Regions from separate parts of the Pseudomonas sp. 05N36 genome, predicted to be linked through region 1. Evidence: predicted binding sites of a transcription regulator. Region 1 holds the regulator's gene; each other region holds the start of a gene.

Region 1 (5,314 bases):
GTTGCTCAAAGTGCTGCAAGCCTTGTTGGCCGAGCAGGTGCCGGTTCGCGACATTCGCAGCATTGCCGAAGCCATCGCGAACAATGCCGCCAAGAGTCAAGATACTGCCGCTCTGGTGGCCGCCGTGCGGGTTGGCGTATCGCGCGCTATCGTCCAAAGCATTGTAGGCACTGAGTCCGAGCTGCCTGTGATCACCTTGGAGCCAAGGTTGGAACAAATATTGCTCAATAGTCTTCAGAAGGCAGGACAAGGCTCGGAAGAGGGCGTTCTGCTGGAGCCAAGCATGGCAGAGAAGCTGCAACGTTCGTTGATCGACGCCGCGCAGCGTCAGGAAATGCAAGGTCAACCGGTGATTCTGCTGGTAGCAGGTCCGGTACGCGCGATGCTCTCGCGGTTCGGACGTCTGGCAGTGCCGGGGTTGCATGTGTTGGCGTATCAGGAAATCCCTGACAACAAGCAAGTGACCATCGTTGCGACAGTAGGGCCCAACGGCTGAGGTAGTGGTTTATGCAAGTTAAGCGTTTTTTCGCCGCCGATATGCGTCAGGCCATGAAGCTGGTTCGTGATGAGCTGGGCGCTGATGCGGCCATTATCGGTAATCGCCGGATCGCCGGTGGTGTCGAGCTGACGGCTGCCCTGGATTACAAACTGTCGGCGCTGGCCCCGCGTGTGCCGAACATTGAACTCGAAGACGAGTTGCGCAAGACCCAGTCACGTATCGTCACGGCTCAGGCTGAATTGAGCCTGCGTGGCGACGGTGAAGGTGACGCGAGCGCCAGCACCAATCGCCAGTTGTTTGCCGGCCTGCCGCTGACCGCTGCGGAACCTTTGATCGAGCCGACCTTTGCTGAGCGGCCGCGTCCTGCTCCAGCGCCTGTGCATTCTGCCGGGGTCGATCCGCGGACTTTCGACTCGATGCGTTTTGAACTCAATGGCCTGCGTGAGCTGCTCGAAGTACAGTTGGGTTCGCTGGCCTGGAACCAGCTGCAAGGCAGTCGCCCGCAGCAAGCCAACCTGTGGCGTCGCCTGCAACGCATCGGCCTGTCCGGTCCGTTGTCGCGCGATCTGCTGGAACTGATTACTGACATTGAAGAACCCCGCCAGGCCTGGCGCATGCTGTTGGCGCACCTGGCGCGGATGATCGTGACTCCCGAGATCGAACCACTGGAAGAGGGTGGCGTGATCGCCATGGTCGGCCCTGCCGGCATGGGCAAAACCACCACGCTGGCCAAGCTGGCCGCACGTTACGTGCTCAAGTACGGCGCGCAGAACATCGCGCTGGTGAGCATGGACAGCTTCCGTATTGGTGCCCAGGAACAGCTCAAGACCCTGGGGCGTATCCTCAATGTCTCGGTGACTCATGTCGACCCGGGCCAGTCCCTGGCGCAAGCACTTGATCCACTGTTGCGCAAGCGTGTGGTGTTGATCGATACGGCAGGTCTGCAGGCCAGTGATCCGGCGTTGCGCATGCAGCTGGAAAGCCTGGCCGGTCGCGGGATCAAGTCGAAGAATTATCTGGTGCTGGCCACTACCAGCCAGAAACAGGTGCTGACTGCCGCTTATCACAGTTACAAGCGGTGCGGGCTGGCAGGCTGCATTCTGACTAAACTGGATGAAACAGCGAGTCTGGGCGAGGTGTTGAGCCTGGCAATCAGCCACGAATTACCTGTCGCTTATCTGACCGACGGGCCACGGATCCCGGATGATCTACATTTACCGCGCCGGCATCAGTTGGTCAGTCGCGCCGTAAGCGTGCAGATGCAGGAAGAACCCAGCGAAGAAGCCATGGCTGATATGTTCGCTGACCTCTACCACAGCCCGGCCAAGCGTGTCGGCTGAGGTAATAATGAATAGATTTGTATCTACATCGATGGCCTGCCATGCATTGTTCACACGTGAGCGCGCAGCCAGTCATGTAGTCCGCGTCTAAGCAAGACAAGGTAAAGAACGAACATGGGCAGCATGCATCCCGTACAGGTGATCGCAGTGACCGGCGGCAAAGGTGGCGTCGGGAAGACTAATGTGTCAGTGAACTTGTCCCTGGCTCTTGCTGAGCTCGGCCGGCGCGTCATGCTGCTGGATGCCGACCTGGGGCTGGCGAACGTCGACGTCCTGCTGGGGCTCACGCCCAAGCGTACGCTGGCCGACGTCATCGAAGGCCGCTGTGAACTGCGCGATGTATTACTTCAGGGGCCGGGCGGAATTCGCATTGTTCCAGCAGCGTCCGGTACCCAGAGCATGGTTCATCTGAGCCCGGCCCAGCATGCTGGCCTGATTCAGGCATTCAGCGACATTGGCGATAACCTCGACGTCTTGGTGATCGACACGGCGGCGGGCATTGGTGAGTCGGTCGTCAGCTTTGTTCGCGCCGCCCAGGAAGTATTGCTGGTGGTGTGCGACGAGCCGACCTCGATCACTGACGCCTACGCGCTGATCAAGCTGCTCAACCGCGATTACGGCATGAACCGCTTCCGCGTGCTGGCCAACATGGCGCAAAGCCCGCAGGAAGGGCGAAATCTGTTCGCCAAGTTGACCAAGGTCACGGATCGCTTCCTCGACGTCGCCTTACAATACGTCGGTGCGGTGCCTTACGACGAATGTGTGCGCAAGGCGGTGCAGAAGCAGCGCGCCGTGTATGAAGCGTTTCCTCGCTCCAAATGTGCACTGGCGTTCAAGGCCATCGCGCAGAAAGTCGATACCTGGCCGTTGCCTGCCAACCCGCGTGGGCACCTGGAGTTTTTCGTCGAGCGTCTGGTGCAGCAAACTGCGGGTCCGGTTCTATGACAGCCAGCGGTTACAACCTGTACAAGAAGTCGGCGCGTGACGCGCAGTACGAACTGATCGAGCGTTACGCGCCACTGGTAAAACGTATTGCCTATCACCTGTTGGCGCGCTTGCCGGCCAGCGTTCAGGTCGAGGACCTGATCCAGGCAGGCATGATCGGTTTGCTTGAAGTGTCGACCAAGTACGACGCGAGCAAAGGTGCGAGTTTCGAGACGTACGCGGGGATCCGCATCCGTGGTGCGATGCTCGATGAAGTCCGCAAGGGGGACTGGGCACCACGCTCGGTCCACCGCAATACCCGGATGGTGAGTGACGCGATTCGCTCAATTGAAGCTAAAACCGGACGTGACGCTAAAGATCACGAGGTTGCGGCCGAACTCCAATTGAGTCTCGACGATTATTACGGGATTTTGAATGACACCTTGGGCAGTCGCCTGTTCAGCTTCGACGATCTTTTGCAGGACGGCGAGCACGAAGGGCTGCACGAGGATGGCGCGAGTGCTCATCTCGAACCGTCGCGCGACCTGGAAGATGAACGCTTCCAGGCTGCACTGGCGGACGCGATTGCCAATTTGCCGGAGCGTGAGCGACTGGTGTTGGCGCTGTACTACGACGAAGAGCTGAATCTCAAGGAAATCGGTGAGGTCCTTGGGGTCAGTGAATCCCGGGTCAGCCAGTTACACAGCCAGTGCGCAGCCCGTTTGCGGGGGCGTTTGGGGGAGTGGCGAGCGCGCTGACAGCAGTGTGGGGACACTGCGAACGAAACAGGCAGGGCGTAACGCTGTGCCGGTCTTCATCCGTTGTGCTCCAGACAGTCGTCGAGTGCTCTGCCTGATTGATTGAATGGCGTGTTCAGGTGCTGAACGCGTTTAAGACTGCTTGGAGGTCGAATTGGACAAGAACATGAAAATCCTCATCGTTGATGACTTCTCAACGATGCGGCGGATCATCAAGAACCTGTTGCGTGACCTTGGGTTCACCAACACGGTCGAGGCGGACGACGGTACTACCGCCATTCCCGTTCTCAACAGCGGGAGCATCGACTTTCTGGTAACGGACTGGAACATGCCTGGCATGACCGGTATCGACTTGCTGCGCCATGTGCGCGCCGATGAAAAGCTCAAGCACCTGCCGGTGCTGATGGTCACTGCCGAAGCCAAGCGCGAGCAGATCATCGAAGCCGCTCAAGCCGGTGTAAACGGCTATGTGGTCAAACCCTTCACGGCCCAGGCGTTGAAAGAGAAGATCGAAAAAATATTCGAACGCATCGGTTGATGTGCTGAGCCACTGCGCCACGGGGGGAGCTATGGAGCAAAGAGAATCTTCACAGGGCGATTTCGAGTCGACCCTGAAAAAACACGCTCACGAACTGGTCGAAAGCCTTGAAAAGGGCAGGTTCGGTGACGCTGTGCAACTGATCCATGAGCTCAATCAGACCCGTGACCGCGGCCTGTACCAGGAGGTGGGCAAGCTCACTCGCGAGCTGCATAGCGCGATCGTCAATTTTCAGATTGACCCGCACATGCCGCAAGCCGAGGAAGTCTCACAGATCACGGATGCCACTGAGCGCCTGTCCTATGTGGTCAAGCTGACCGAAGCAGCCGCGAACCGGACCATGGATCTGGTCGAGAACAGTACTCCGCTGGTCAATGGCCTGAGCACTGACGCCCAGGCCTTGAGCGCCGACTGGGGGCGTTTCATGCGCCGCGAAGTCGGTGCCGAAGAGTTCCGCGAACTGGCCCGGCGTGTCGACGGTTTCCTGACGCGTAGCGTCGAGGAGAGCCAGGTCGTCTCGGGCAACCTCAACGATATTCTGCTGGCTCAGGATTACCAGGACCTGACCGGTCAGGTGATCAAGCGCGTGACTCAACTGGTCACCGAAGTCGAAAGCAACCTGCTCAAGCTCGTGCTCATGGCCAGTCAGGTAGACCGCTTTGCGGGCATCGAACATGACCATGAAGCGATGCTGGCTGAAAAAGATCCGCAAAAACATCTCTCTCAGGGTGAAGGTCCGCAGATTCATGCCGATAAAAGAGAAGACGTTGTGTCCGGTCAGGACGATGTGGACGATTTGTTATCCAGCCTAGGATTTTAGAGTTTTAGCATTTTAGGTTTTTTAGGTTTTTAGACCTCAGGAGCACCCCCTTAATGAGCTTCGGCGCCGATGAAGAGATCCTTCAGGATTTCCTGGTTGAGGCCGGCGAGATTCTAGAGCAACTGTCCGAACAGCTGGTCGAGCTGGAAAGCCGACCCGATGATGCGGATTTGCTCAATGCAATTTTTCGCGGTTTTCACACTGTAAAAGGGGGCGCCGGCTTCCTCCAGCTCAATGAGCTGGTGGAGTGCTGTCACATCGCCGAGAACGTGTTCGACATCCTGCGCAAGGGTGAGCGTCGCGTCGACTCGGAACTGATGGACGTGGTTCTCGAAGCGCTGGATGCCGTGAACAGCATGTTCAGCGAAGTCCGCGAACGTGCACCGATCACTGCGGCTACACCGGAACTGCTGGCGGCGCTGGCCCGTCTGGCCG
Region 2 (5,314 bases), on a different contig from region 1:
CCCAACGCCCCGGCCCTTTCGGATCGAAGTAACGCTGCAGACGCTCCGGCGACAGACCCCGACCGATCGCCAGGCTGTCGTATTCGCCGGTCTTGCAGTTGGTCAACATGGTCCCGGACAGGTCGGTGGCAACAATCTGCACCCCCATCTTCAACTGCCCCATATTGACCCGCTCGAACTCGTCGATCGACATCGACAGCGAATACGGTTCCTGCCCGGACGAGCACGCCGCCGACCAGATCCGCAGGCGCTGCCCGGGACTGGCCTTGATGGACTCAGGCAGCACTTTGTTCTTCAAGACTTCAAACGGATAGGTGTCACGAAACCAGAGGGTTTCGTTCGTCGTCATCGCGTCCACCACCATCTCGCGCAAACCACTGCGCGGTTGGGTCTGCATCCGCTGCACCAACTCACCCAAGGACTTGATGCCTTGCTGTTCCATCAGTTTGTTGAGACGGCTCGACACCAGATACTGCTTGTTCTCACCGAGCAAAATGCCACAGGCTTTTTCCAGGAAGACCCGGAACTGTTCAAAATCCAAATTACCCGTAGACAATGATGCCGCCTCTTAAATCGTGTTGACCGCCAGGAGCGAAGGCCACTAGCTGTTGTCTGCTGCTTTGATCCGGTCGACTACCCGGGATGCCAGGTCATCAGGACGGAATTTGGCAAGGAAGTCATCGGCACCGACTTTCTTCACCATCGCCTGATTGAACACACCTGACAACGAAGTATGCAGGATGATATGGAGCTTTTGCATGCGAGGGTCACTGCGGATCTCGCTTGTAAGGGTGTAGCCGTCCATTTCGGGCATTTCGATGTCGGAAATCATCATCAGAAACTCTTCTTCCGGCTTCTTGCCCTCATCGACCAGTTTGCGCAGGTAATCCAGCGCTTGCCGGCCGTCGTTCAACGAAATGACTTCAACCCCCACCGTCTGCAGGCAACGCGTGATCTGCTTGCGCGCCACCGACGAATCATCGACCGTGAGCACTCGCAAGGAGATTGCCTTGTGTTGGGTATCGGCATCGATCACGCCAACCGAAATCGCATCCGACGTCGGCGCAACTTCCGCCAGGACCTTTTCCACGTCGATGATTTCGACTAGCTGATTGTCGACTCGAGTCACAGCGGTCAGGTAATGATCGCGCCCCGTGCCCTTGGGTGGCGGATGGATCTCTTCCCAGTTCATGTTGACGATCCGCTCGACCGACCTCACCAGAAACCCCTGGGTCTTGGTGTTGTACTCCGTGATGATCACGAAGGGATTGCTTTGATCCTGCAACCCGCCTGAGCCGGTCGCCATTGCCAGATCCAGAATCGGAATGGTTGCCCCCCGAATATTTGCCACACCGCACACGACAGGACTGGACTTGGGCATCAAGGTCAGCTTGGGGCATTGCAGCACCTCCCGAACCTTGAACACGTTGATCCCGTAAAGCTGCTGGCCGTCGAGACGGAACAACAACAGCTCCAGGCGATTCTGCCCTACCAGTTGCGTGCGCTGGTTAACCGAATCCATTACACCAGCCATGCCCAGACTCCTACACCAACGCTAAGTGTGTTGCGACGCACATTCATCACTAAACGGCACGGCGCTTGCTTTTTAACTGCGATGAACACAAAAACGACATTTTCCCGACGCCTGACATCAATGTGCCGTAAATTCCTCGGCGCCCTGTCAGCCGTATGCCTGTTGAACGCTGGCAGCCCTGCCTTTGCCGACCCGGTTACCTTGCCTGATCTACTTATCGGCGTCACTCAGGGCTTTCTTGAATTCACCGTAGAAGACTATCTGGCCACCAGTCAAACCGCAGGGCGCTACGAAATCGAAGTCAACAAGCTCGACCCGCGCATGTACATGCCGCCGTGCGACAAGGAATTGACAGCGACACTGGACCGCCCAGCCATACCTTTGGGCCGGGTCACGGTGAAAGTCCGTTGCGAAGGCGCCTCCCCCTGGACCGTCTTCGTACCCGCTCAAGTCCGCCTGTTTCGCGAGGTCGTCACGACCACCCGCCCCCTCAAGCGGGCCGGAATCATCGACCCTTCGGATGTGATGCTGCGTGAGCGCGATATCAGCCTGATCAATCAGGGATATCTGACAAACGTCGATCAAGCCATCGGACAAAAACTTGTCCGACCAATGGTCAGCGATCAAGTGATCACGCTTGTTCATCTGGAGCAGGCAGAAGTCGTGCGCAAGGGCGATCAGGTGGTCATCACCGCCCGCAGCGGCACACTGAGTGTGCGGATGCCGGGTGAAGCACTGTCCAATGGCGGCCTGAGCGAGCAGATCAGAGTCAAAAACCTCAACTCACAACGAGTCATCAAGGCGCAAGTCACGGCACCGGGCCAGGTGGAAGTCTCCATGTAGATAACTGGCGCACAACCGTCCTGTTCCCTAAACTGTGCCTCACGCAGGGCAAATACCGACGCGCCCGAGCTCATCGACTATTGAGCCTAAAGTTTTCCCGGGTATGGCCGAAAACATGGCAAGCGTCCAAATTCCCAGAGGTTTTTTTATCATGGTCATCGATTTCAGCCGTTTAAACAGCTCCCCCACGCTCGCAAGCAGCGCGCGGACCAGCGTCAGCAAGGACACCGGCGATGCCGGCAAATCCGCGCCGCTGAGCACCTCGACCGAACAGGTCGGTGCCACCCAAAGCGGGGAATCGGTACACCTCAGCAATGAGGCTCAACAGTTGCAGAAGATCACTGACAAGCTGCGCGATCAGCCTGCCGTCGACAACGCCCGCGTGGCCGAGTTGAAAGCAGCGATTGCCGATGGCAGCTATAAGGTCGACAGCAACCGTGTAGCCAGCAAACTGCTCAACTTCGAAGCCCAGCGCTAGCCAAAGGCCTGCGCCAGGCTTTTGGACGCTTAAAACCCAAGGCCAGCCATGCACGACACTAATTTACTGCAACTGATCACCGATGACTTTGCTCCAGCTCAACAATTGCTGGAGCTGCTGAAGACCGAATCCCTCGCCCTGCACGGCCGCGACATGCCGCTGCTCGAGGATATTCTGGCGCAGAAACAGGCACTGATCATTCTGCTGGAACAGCATGGCCGCAAACGCAGCGAAATTCTCGCGAGCCTGAACCTTCCTGCCAACCGCGCAGGCCTGGAGCAGTTCGCCGCCCACTCAAGTATCGGCGATCAGTTGCTGACCCAAAGCGACGCCCTGACCCGACTGCTTGCAGATTGCCAAACTGCCAACGAGCTCAATGGCCGCTCGATCCAGGTGCAACAAGCCTCCACCGCCAATCAGTTGAAAATTCTTAACGGTGGCGAGCCTCCAGCGCTTTATGACGCCCGTGGATCAACCTCCATGCTCGTGAAGCCCCGCGCACTCAGTCAGGCTTGAACTCATAAATAAGCGTGCTCTATCAAGGCACGAAACATGCTGGCAGAATGCTGGCTCTTGCGTGTGATCGTATTCTGTCTGGAGATTGATAAACCGTGTTCAACGCCTCAAGCGCGGAAGATGCTCCGCAGCCACCCAAGGTGCTCAGCACTCCGCTGGAAATCACCGGCAATCTGCGGATGCTGCAAGAGAGCCATGATCCCCTGATCATCACGTTCCATGAACGCAGCCAGCGCTTTCAGAGCTACCTGATCGACGTCGATCGCGACAGCAACATGATCGCCCTGGACGAAATGATCCCTCGCGATGGCGAACGCTACCTGCTTGCCGGCGAAGCTTTTCGGGTTGAAGGCTTTCATGAGGGCGTACGTATTGCCTGGGAAAGCAACGGCGCGCTGACCATCGACGAGTCCAACGGCGACCGCTGCTACCGTGGCACGCTGCCCGATGAAGTGGTTTACCACCAGCGTCGCAATGCGTTTCGCGCAGCCTTGAAACTGGCACAACTGGTAAACATCGAACTCGGTGGCGAAAAGCTCAAGACGCCTCTCAGTGGCAAACTGCTGGATATCTCTGCGACGGGTTGCAAGCTGCGCTTTGATGGCGACATCACCAGCGGACTTCAATTGGGTCAGGTCTATGAACGCTTCATCGCCGCCCTGCCCTTCGGCAGCATGACCGCACCGATCGAGCTGCGTTATCTGCACCACGAAGAGAAAATCGATACCACCTTCGCCGGCGTACGCTTTCACAACATGAGCGGACTGGTGCAGCGTCAGGTCGAGCGCTTCGTCTATCAGTTGCAACGCGAAGCGCGCCGCTTCGACAAAGACGACTTCTGATCCAGACGCTTGAAAAAACGGGCAGTCCCTTTCGGTGACTGCCCGTTTTTTTTGCCCCTAAGGCCTGGCCTCGGTAAAGCTTTTCGGATGCTCCGCCCCCGGATCATCAGGCTGCTCATCAGAGCCGCCGACATCCTCAGCGTCGGACTTTGCGTCCCGCTCAGGATCCAGATCAGGGCTCGTGCCATTTTGCATCTGCTCATGCACGACCTGCTCATCGACCCGCGGATCGAGAGCCGCCACCAATGGCGAACTCGACATGCTGTCCGGCATTGCCACGTGATGCAGCGGCGCATCTTCCACCTGATGCAGGTTGGTCACCGCTTTTGGCCGGATGCGCCATACCAGTACCAACGCGAAGAAACTGAAGAACGCATACAGCATCTGACTGCCGAACAACTTCATCAGCACACCCGCCACCAGCGGCCCGATGCTCGCCCCCACACCGTAAGTCACCAGCAACATGGCAGTCAGCGATACCCGCCGATCGCTTTCGACGTGGTCGTTGGAAAACGCCACCGCCAACGGGTACAGACAGAACTGCACCAGCGAGCAGGCGAAGCCCGCGATAAACAGCATCTCAAGCGGCACCTGCGGCATGATCGCCAACGGCAACGCCGCCAGCGCCAGGCAAAAGGCAAAACTGCGAATCAGCACGGCCCGATCATAACGATCCGACAACCAGCCCAACGGCCATTGCACCAGCAACCCGGCAAAGATGCAGCTCCCCATGAACAGACCGACCTCTTCAGTGGAAAGCCCTTGCTGGGATGCGTACAACGGCGCCAGACCATAGAACGAACCGACGATCAGGCCAGCGCCGAGCACCGTACTGAGAGATTGCGGAACCCGCTTCATGAAAAAGCGCGGTTCCATCGGCGCCGGGTGCAAGGGCGCCGGGTGAATCCGCCGCGTCAGCGCGACCGGCACCAGGCACAGCGCAAAACACAACGCCACCAGCATCAGCAATTCCAGCCCCAGGGACGGGTGCATGACCAGAATCAACTGACCCAGCACCAGCCCCAGGTACGAAGCGATCATGTAGCCGCTGAACACCACCCCGCGCTGTCTGGCTTCGGCCTGCTCGTTCAGCCAGCTCTC
Region 3 (5,314 bases), on a different contig from region 1:
AGCAAGGTGACTGAAGAAGAGATCGCCGAAGTCGTGTCGAAATGGACCGGTATTCCCGTGTCGAAAATGCTCGAAGGCGAGCGCGACAAACTGCTGAAGATGGAAAGCCTGTTGCACCAACGCGTGATCGGCCAGAACGAAGCCGTGGTGGCGGTGGCCAACGCCGTGCGCCGTTCGCGTGCCGGGTTGTCCGACCCGAATCGCCCAAGCGGTTCGTTCATGTTCCTCGGCCCGACCGGTGTCGGTAAAACCGAGTTGTGCAAAGCCTTGGCCGAATTCCTCTTTGATACCGAAGAGGCGATGGTGCGGATCGATATGTCCGAGTTCATGGAGAAACATTCCGTGGCGCGGCTGATCGGCGCACCACCGGGCTACGTGGGCTACGAGGAGGGCGGTTACCTGACCGAGGCGGTGCGTCGCAAGCCGTATTCGGTGATCCTCCTGGACGAGGTCGAGAAGGCCCACCCGGACGTGTTCAACGTGCTGCTGCAAGTGTTGGAAGATGGCCGTCTGACCGACAGCCACGGGCGTACCGTGGATTTCCGTAATACGGTGATCGTCATGACCTCCAACCTGGGTTCGGTGCAGATCCAGGAACTGGTCGGTGATCGTGAGGCGCAGCGTGCTGCGGTGATGGATGCGGTGTCGACGCACTTCCGTCCGGAGTTCATCAACCGGATCGACGAAGTGGTGATCTTCGAGCCATTGGCACGGGATCAGATTGCCGGCATTACCGAGATCCAGTTGGGTCGCCTGCGCGGCCGTCTGGCTGAGCGCGAGCTGAAACTGACGCTGAGCAGCGAGGCGCTGGATAAGTTGATTGCAGTGGGTTACGACCCGGTCTATGGCGCACGGCCGCTCAAACGAGCGATCCAGCGCTGGATCGAGAACCCGTTGGCACAGCTGATTCTGGCCGGCACTTTCCTGCCAGGCACCACCGTGACGGCCACTGTGGCGAACGACGAAATCGTTTTCAACTGACCGTTCGCAGCGCGGTAATGAAGGAGGCCCCGCATCGCGGGGCCTTTTTTTTCTTAGGGTGTTGAACTGTAAGGAAAAGGCTTGTAAAGTGCGCCCCGCAGTAAGTCGCCCCAGCGGTTTCTTCTCCCCAAGGAGAAATCTGAAATAAGTTGCAAATCATTGTCTTGAAAGCAATTTAGGGGGTTGACAGAGGTGCTTAAGATTGTAGAATAGCGCGCCTCAGACACACGAACGCAGCGATGCGAACGGGTCGAAGAGGTGAAGCAAGCTTCACAGTTGTAATTGAAATATGTAGTTCCGTGATAGCTCAGTCGGTAGAGCAAATGACTGTTAATCATTGGGTCCCAGGTTCGAGTCCTGGTCACGGAGCCAATTTCAAACCGGGGTATAGCGCAGTCCGGTAGCGCGCCTGCTTTGGGAGCAGGATGTCAGGAGTTCGAATCCCCTTACCCCGACCATTTTTGGGTCGTTAGCTCAGTTGGTAGAGCAGTTGGCTTTTAACCAATTGGTCGTAGGTTCGAATCCCACACGACCCACCATTTTTGAAACCAGTTAGCGCTGGAATCGAATCTTAAGATCAGAGGCCAAAAGCGCTGATCGAAGAAGGCGCCTTGTAAAGGGTGCCTTTTTTTTACCGGGGTATAGCGCAGTCCGGTAGCGCGCCTGCTTTGGGAGCAGGATGTCAGGAGTTCGAATCCCCTTACCCCGACCATATTAAAAATCCTCGTATCGAAAGATACGGGGATTTTTTTTTGCCTGTTGAAAAAGCCCCATTGCCTTCAAGTCATCGTACAACCTGCCGATAACGAGCTGACGGGGGACTGCGGCAGTCACGCCCCTTTACTCAAGCCACAACAAGAAAAAGGGCGCTCGTTATGTTACTTCGTCAGTTGAATATCGCTCCTCGCGCAGCATTGGGATTTGCCCTTATTGCAGTGCTGGTCGCCTTGCTTGGCGTGTTCGCGCTGGGACAGATGTCGAGCATTCGCGACAGCGAAGTCGCGGTCGAGAACCAATGGTTGCCGAGCATTCGTGGTGGTGACGAGATCCGCGAGATCATGTTGCGCATCCGTACCATTTCCTTGCGCATGGCCCTGGACCCGGATCTGAAGAACATTGCGCAGTACCGCAGCCAGATGGACACCCGCGACAAGGAACTGAGCGACAAGATTGCCGCCTACGACAAGCTGGTCACCACTGCCGAAGGCAAAGGGTTGTATGACCAGTTCAAAAAAACCTTCGCGGCCTATCGTTCTGGCATCGCCCAGTCTTTCGTCCTGGCCGAACAGGGTCGGCGTGACGAATTGACCAAGCTGCTGCTGGTCGACATGAAAACCGTAGTCGACGGATCCGGCAAACAGCTCAATGACCTGGCAGAACTGTTCGCCAAACAGGTGGCCACTGAAAGCCAGAACTCGGCAGCGCATTACCAATCCTCGCGCCTGATTGTCAGCCTGTTCATCGGTCTGGCCGCTCTGGCGACCGTCGGACTCGCCATGTTGCTGACCCGCAGCATTGTGCGCCCTCTGAGCGAAGCCCTGAATGCAGCCGAAAACGTGGCGCGGGGCGACCTGACCCAACCCATCGAAACCCATGGCAACGACGAAGTCAGTCGTTTGCTCAAGGCGCTGGCGACCATGCAGCGCAACCTTCGGGAAACCCTGCAAGGCATAAGCGGTTCGGCCACGCAATTGGCCACAGCCGCGGATGAGTTGAACGCGGTGACCTTCGACAGCACTCAGGGCCTGCAACAGCAGAACAACGAGATCGAACAGGCGGCGACTGCGGTCAACGAAATGACCACCGCCGTGGAGGAAGTCGCGCGCAATGCGGTGTCGACTTCCGATGCGACCCGCCAGTCCAGTGAGTCGGCGCAACTGGGGCAGGAGCGGGTCAGCGAAACCGCCAGTGCCATCAGCGCCCTGGCCAACGATGTGCAGCACACCGGTGAACTCGTGCAGTCACTGGCCAACCAATCCCAGGACATCGGCAAAGTGCTGGATGTGATTCGCGCCATTGCCGAGCAAACCAATTTATTGGCCCTCAATGCGGCGATTGAAGCTGCCCGGGCGGGGGAAAGCGGTCGGGGTTTTGCGGTGGTGGCCGATGAAGTGCGCGCGCTGGCGCATCGCACGCAGCAGTCGACCCAGGAAATCGAGCAGATGGTGCAGGGCATGCGCAACGGCTCGAGCCTGGCACTCGAGTCCATGCAGGCCAGCGCCTCCCGTGCCGCCAGTACGCGGCTACTGGCCGAGCGGGCGGGCGAAGCCCTGCAAACCATCACCGCGTCGGTGCATGAAATTCACGAGCGCAATCTGGTAATCGCCAGTGCTGCCGAAGAGCAGGCGCAAGTGGCGCGGGAAGTGGATCGCAATCTAGTGAACATCCGTGATTTGTCGGTGCGTTCTGCGGCAGGTGCGGATCAGACCAGCGCTTCCAGCCATGAACTGTCGCAACTGGCCAGCGCGTTGCAAGGCATGGTGCGGCGCTTTCAGGTGTAAATTTGAGCGATAAAAAATGTGGGAGCGAGCCTGCTCGCGATGGCGATAGGTCAGTCAACATTGAGTTAACTGGCAGTCCGCTATCGCGAGCAGGCTCGCTCCCACATCACTGGTTTTGTTAGTGCAGCTTCAGACGCGGTTCAGTGCCGCGACCAATCCTGCTGCCGAGCATCAGCATCGCCGTGCGGAACGGGCCGTACAGCGCGACCTGGTGCATGCGGTACAGCGACACGTAAAACATCCGTGCCAGCCAGCCTTCGAGCATTACGCTGCCGGTCAGGTTGCCCATCAAGTTACCCACAGCCGAAAAACGCGATAGCGAGATCAGGGAGCCGTAATCGGTGTACTTGTACGTCGGCAACGGCTTGCCTTCTATGCGCAGTTTCAACGATTTGGCCAGCAGCGAGGCTTGTTGGTGTGCGGCTTGCGCACGTGGCGGTACGTTGCGATCGGTGCCCGGTTGCGGGCAGGCCGCGCAGTCACCAAAGGCGAAAATGTTTTCGTCGCGGGTGGTTTGCAGGGTCGGCAGCACTTGCAGCTGGTTGATCCGGTTGGTTTCCAGGCCATCGATGTCCTTGAGGAAACCCGGCGCACGGATTCCGGCTGCCCAGACTTTCAGGCTGGCCTTGATCTCCTGGCCGCTGGCCGTGATCAGCGCATCGGCAGTCACTTCACTGACCGCTGCGTTGGTCAGCACCTTGACCCCGAGCTTCTCCAGGGTTTTATGCACAGGGCCGCCGATCCGCTCCGGCAGGGCAGGTAGCACCCGTGGGCCGGCTTCGATCAGGGTGATGTGCATGTTTTCCGGCAGAATCCGGTCCAGGCCGTACGCCGCCAGTTCGTGGGCCGCGTTGTGCAGTTCCGCCGCCAGTTCGACGCCGGTGGCACCCGCGCCGACGATGGCCACGCTGATCTGTTGCACCGCATCGGATTGCCCGGCGTGGGCGCGCAGGTAGTGGTTGAGCAATTGCTGGTGGAAGCGCTCGGCCTGTTTACGGGTGTCGAGGAACAGGCAGTGTTGCGCCGCGCCCTGGGTGCCGAAATCGTTGGTGGTGCTGCCGACCGAAATCACCAGCGAGTCGTAAGCCACTTCGCGTGCCGGCACCAGTTCCCGGCCATTTTCATCGTAGGTAGCCGCCAGCTGGATTTTTTTCTGTGCGCGATCGAGCCCGCTCATGCGCCCCAGCTGGAACTCGAAGTGGTTCCATTTTGCCTGGGCGACATAGTTGAGTTCGTCTTCGGAAGAGTTCAAGGAACCGGCCGCCACTTCATGCAACAGCGGTTTCCAGATGTGCGTCAGGTTCGCGTCGACCAGCATCACACTGGCGGTGCCACGCTTGCCCAGAGTCTTACCCAGACGGGTAGCCAACTCCAGACCGCCGGCGCCGCCGCCAACGATGACAATACGATGAGTCATGGGGATATCTCGCAAGGCTAAAGGAAATCGGTGCAATTACCCGAGCGAGCGCCACGCTGCTCATAGCGTCAGGTAACTGATAAGTCGGCTCACAAGGCCCAGGCCAATGGTCACTGCCAATACCACCACGAGGAGCATCCACGGCCGGAAAGGCCGGCGCTCGACTCGGTTCTGGGACAGTTGCAGATACTCTTCGACATGCTGCTGGTCGTCGGGTTTCAGGCGGCTGGTCATGATAAGCCCTCGTCAGGTAGACGTTGCTAAATGTATAGAAGCTACAGCAGGGGCGCCAACAATTGCTGTCGTGGGTTCACAGGCTGATCCCGACGTCGAAGAGGATGCTGCGCCCCAGATTGCTGCGTAAAAAGTCCGGTGCATCGGGATGGGCAAACAGCACTCGGGCGAAGGTCGGGCC

The links. Region 1 encodes FliA, which starts transcription of late flagellar genes. Its sites were predicted from a motif close to CTAAAGTTTNNNNNNNNNNNGCCGNTAA; they were not measured.
Region 2: the regulator FliA is predicted to act here: its motif matches at 2,464-2,491, upstream of flgM (flagellar biosynthesis anti-sigma factor FlgM).
Region 3: the regulator FliA is predicted to act here: its motif matches at 1,760-1,787, upstream of AC1DIH_RS22330 (methyl-accepting chemotaxis protein).

What each region holds. Positions count from the first base shown of each region.
Region 1 is NZ_JBFTNH010000002.1:124,764-130,077, reverse strand. It holds gene flhA (flagellar biosynthesis protein FlhA) at 1-496, shown strand, start outside; gene flhF (flagellar biosynthesis protein FlhF) at 508-1,839, shown strand; gene fleN (flagellar synthesis regulator FleN) at 1,954-2,784, shown strand; gene fliA (RNA polymerase sigma factor FliA) at 2,781-3,521, shown strand; gene AC1DIH_RS03650 (chemotaxis response regulator CheY) at 3,688-4,059, shown strand; gene AC1DIH_RS03645 (protein phosphatase CheZ) at 4,091-4,879, shown strand; gene AC1DIH_RS03640 (chemotaxis protein CheA) at 4,933-5,314, shown strand, end outside.
Region 2 is NZ_JBFTNH010000018.1:33,315-38,628, reverse strand. It holds gene cheR (protein-glutamate O-methyltransferase CheR) at 1-556, opposite strand, end outside; gene AC1DIH_RS21125 (chemotaxis protein CheV) at 602-1,534, opposite strand; gene flgA (flagellar basal body P-ring formation chaperone FlgA) at 1,616-2,377, shown strand; gene flgM (flagellar biosynthesis anti-sigma factor FlgM) at 2,529-2,855, shown strand; gene AC1DIH_RS21110 (flagella synthesis protein FlgN) at 2,904-3,371, shown strand; gene AC1DIH_RS21105 (flagellar brake protein) at 3,467-4,213, shown strand; gene AC1DIH_RS21100 (MFS transporter) at 4,271-5,314, opposite strand, start outside.
Region 3 is NZ_JBFTNH010000020.1:53,401-58,714, reverse strand. It holds gene clpB (ATP-dependent chaperone ClpB) at 1-981, shown strand, start outside; tRNA gene AC1DIH_RS22350 (tRNA-Asn) at 1,278-1,353, shown strand; tRNA gene AC1DIH_RS22345 (tRNA-Pro) at 1,363-1,439, shown strand; tRNA gene AC1DIH_RS22340 (tRNA-Lys) at 1,445-1,520, shown strand; tRNA gene AC1DIH_RS22335 (tRNA-Pro) at 1,617-1,693, shown strand; gene AC1DIH_RS22330 (methyl-accepting chemotaxis protein) at 1,857-3,482, shown strand; gene AC1DIH_RS22325 (NAD(P)/FAD-dependent oxidoreductase) at 3,601-4,899, opposite strand; gene AC1DIH_RS22320 (DUF3094 family protein) at 4,960-5,133, opposite strand; gene AC1DIH_RS22315 (DUF1780 domain-containing protein) at 5,210-5,314, opposite strand, start outside.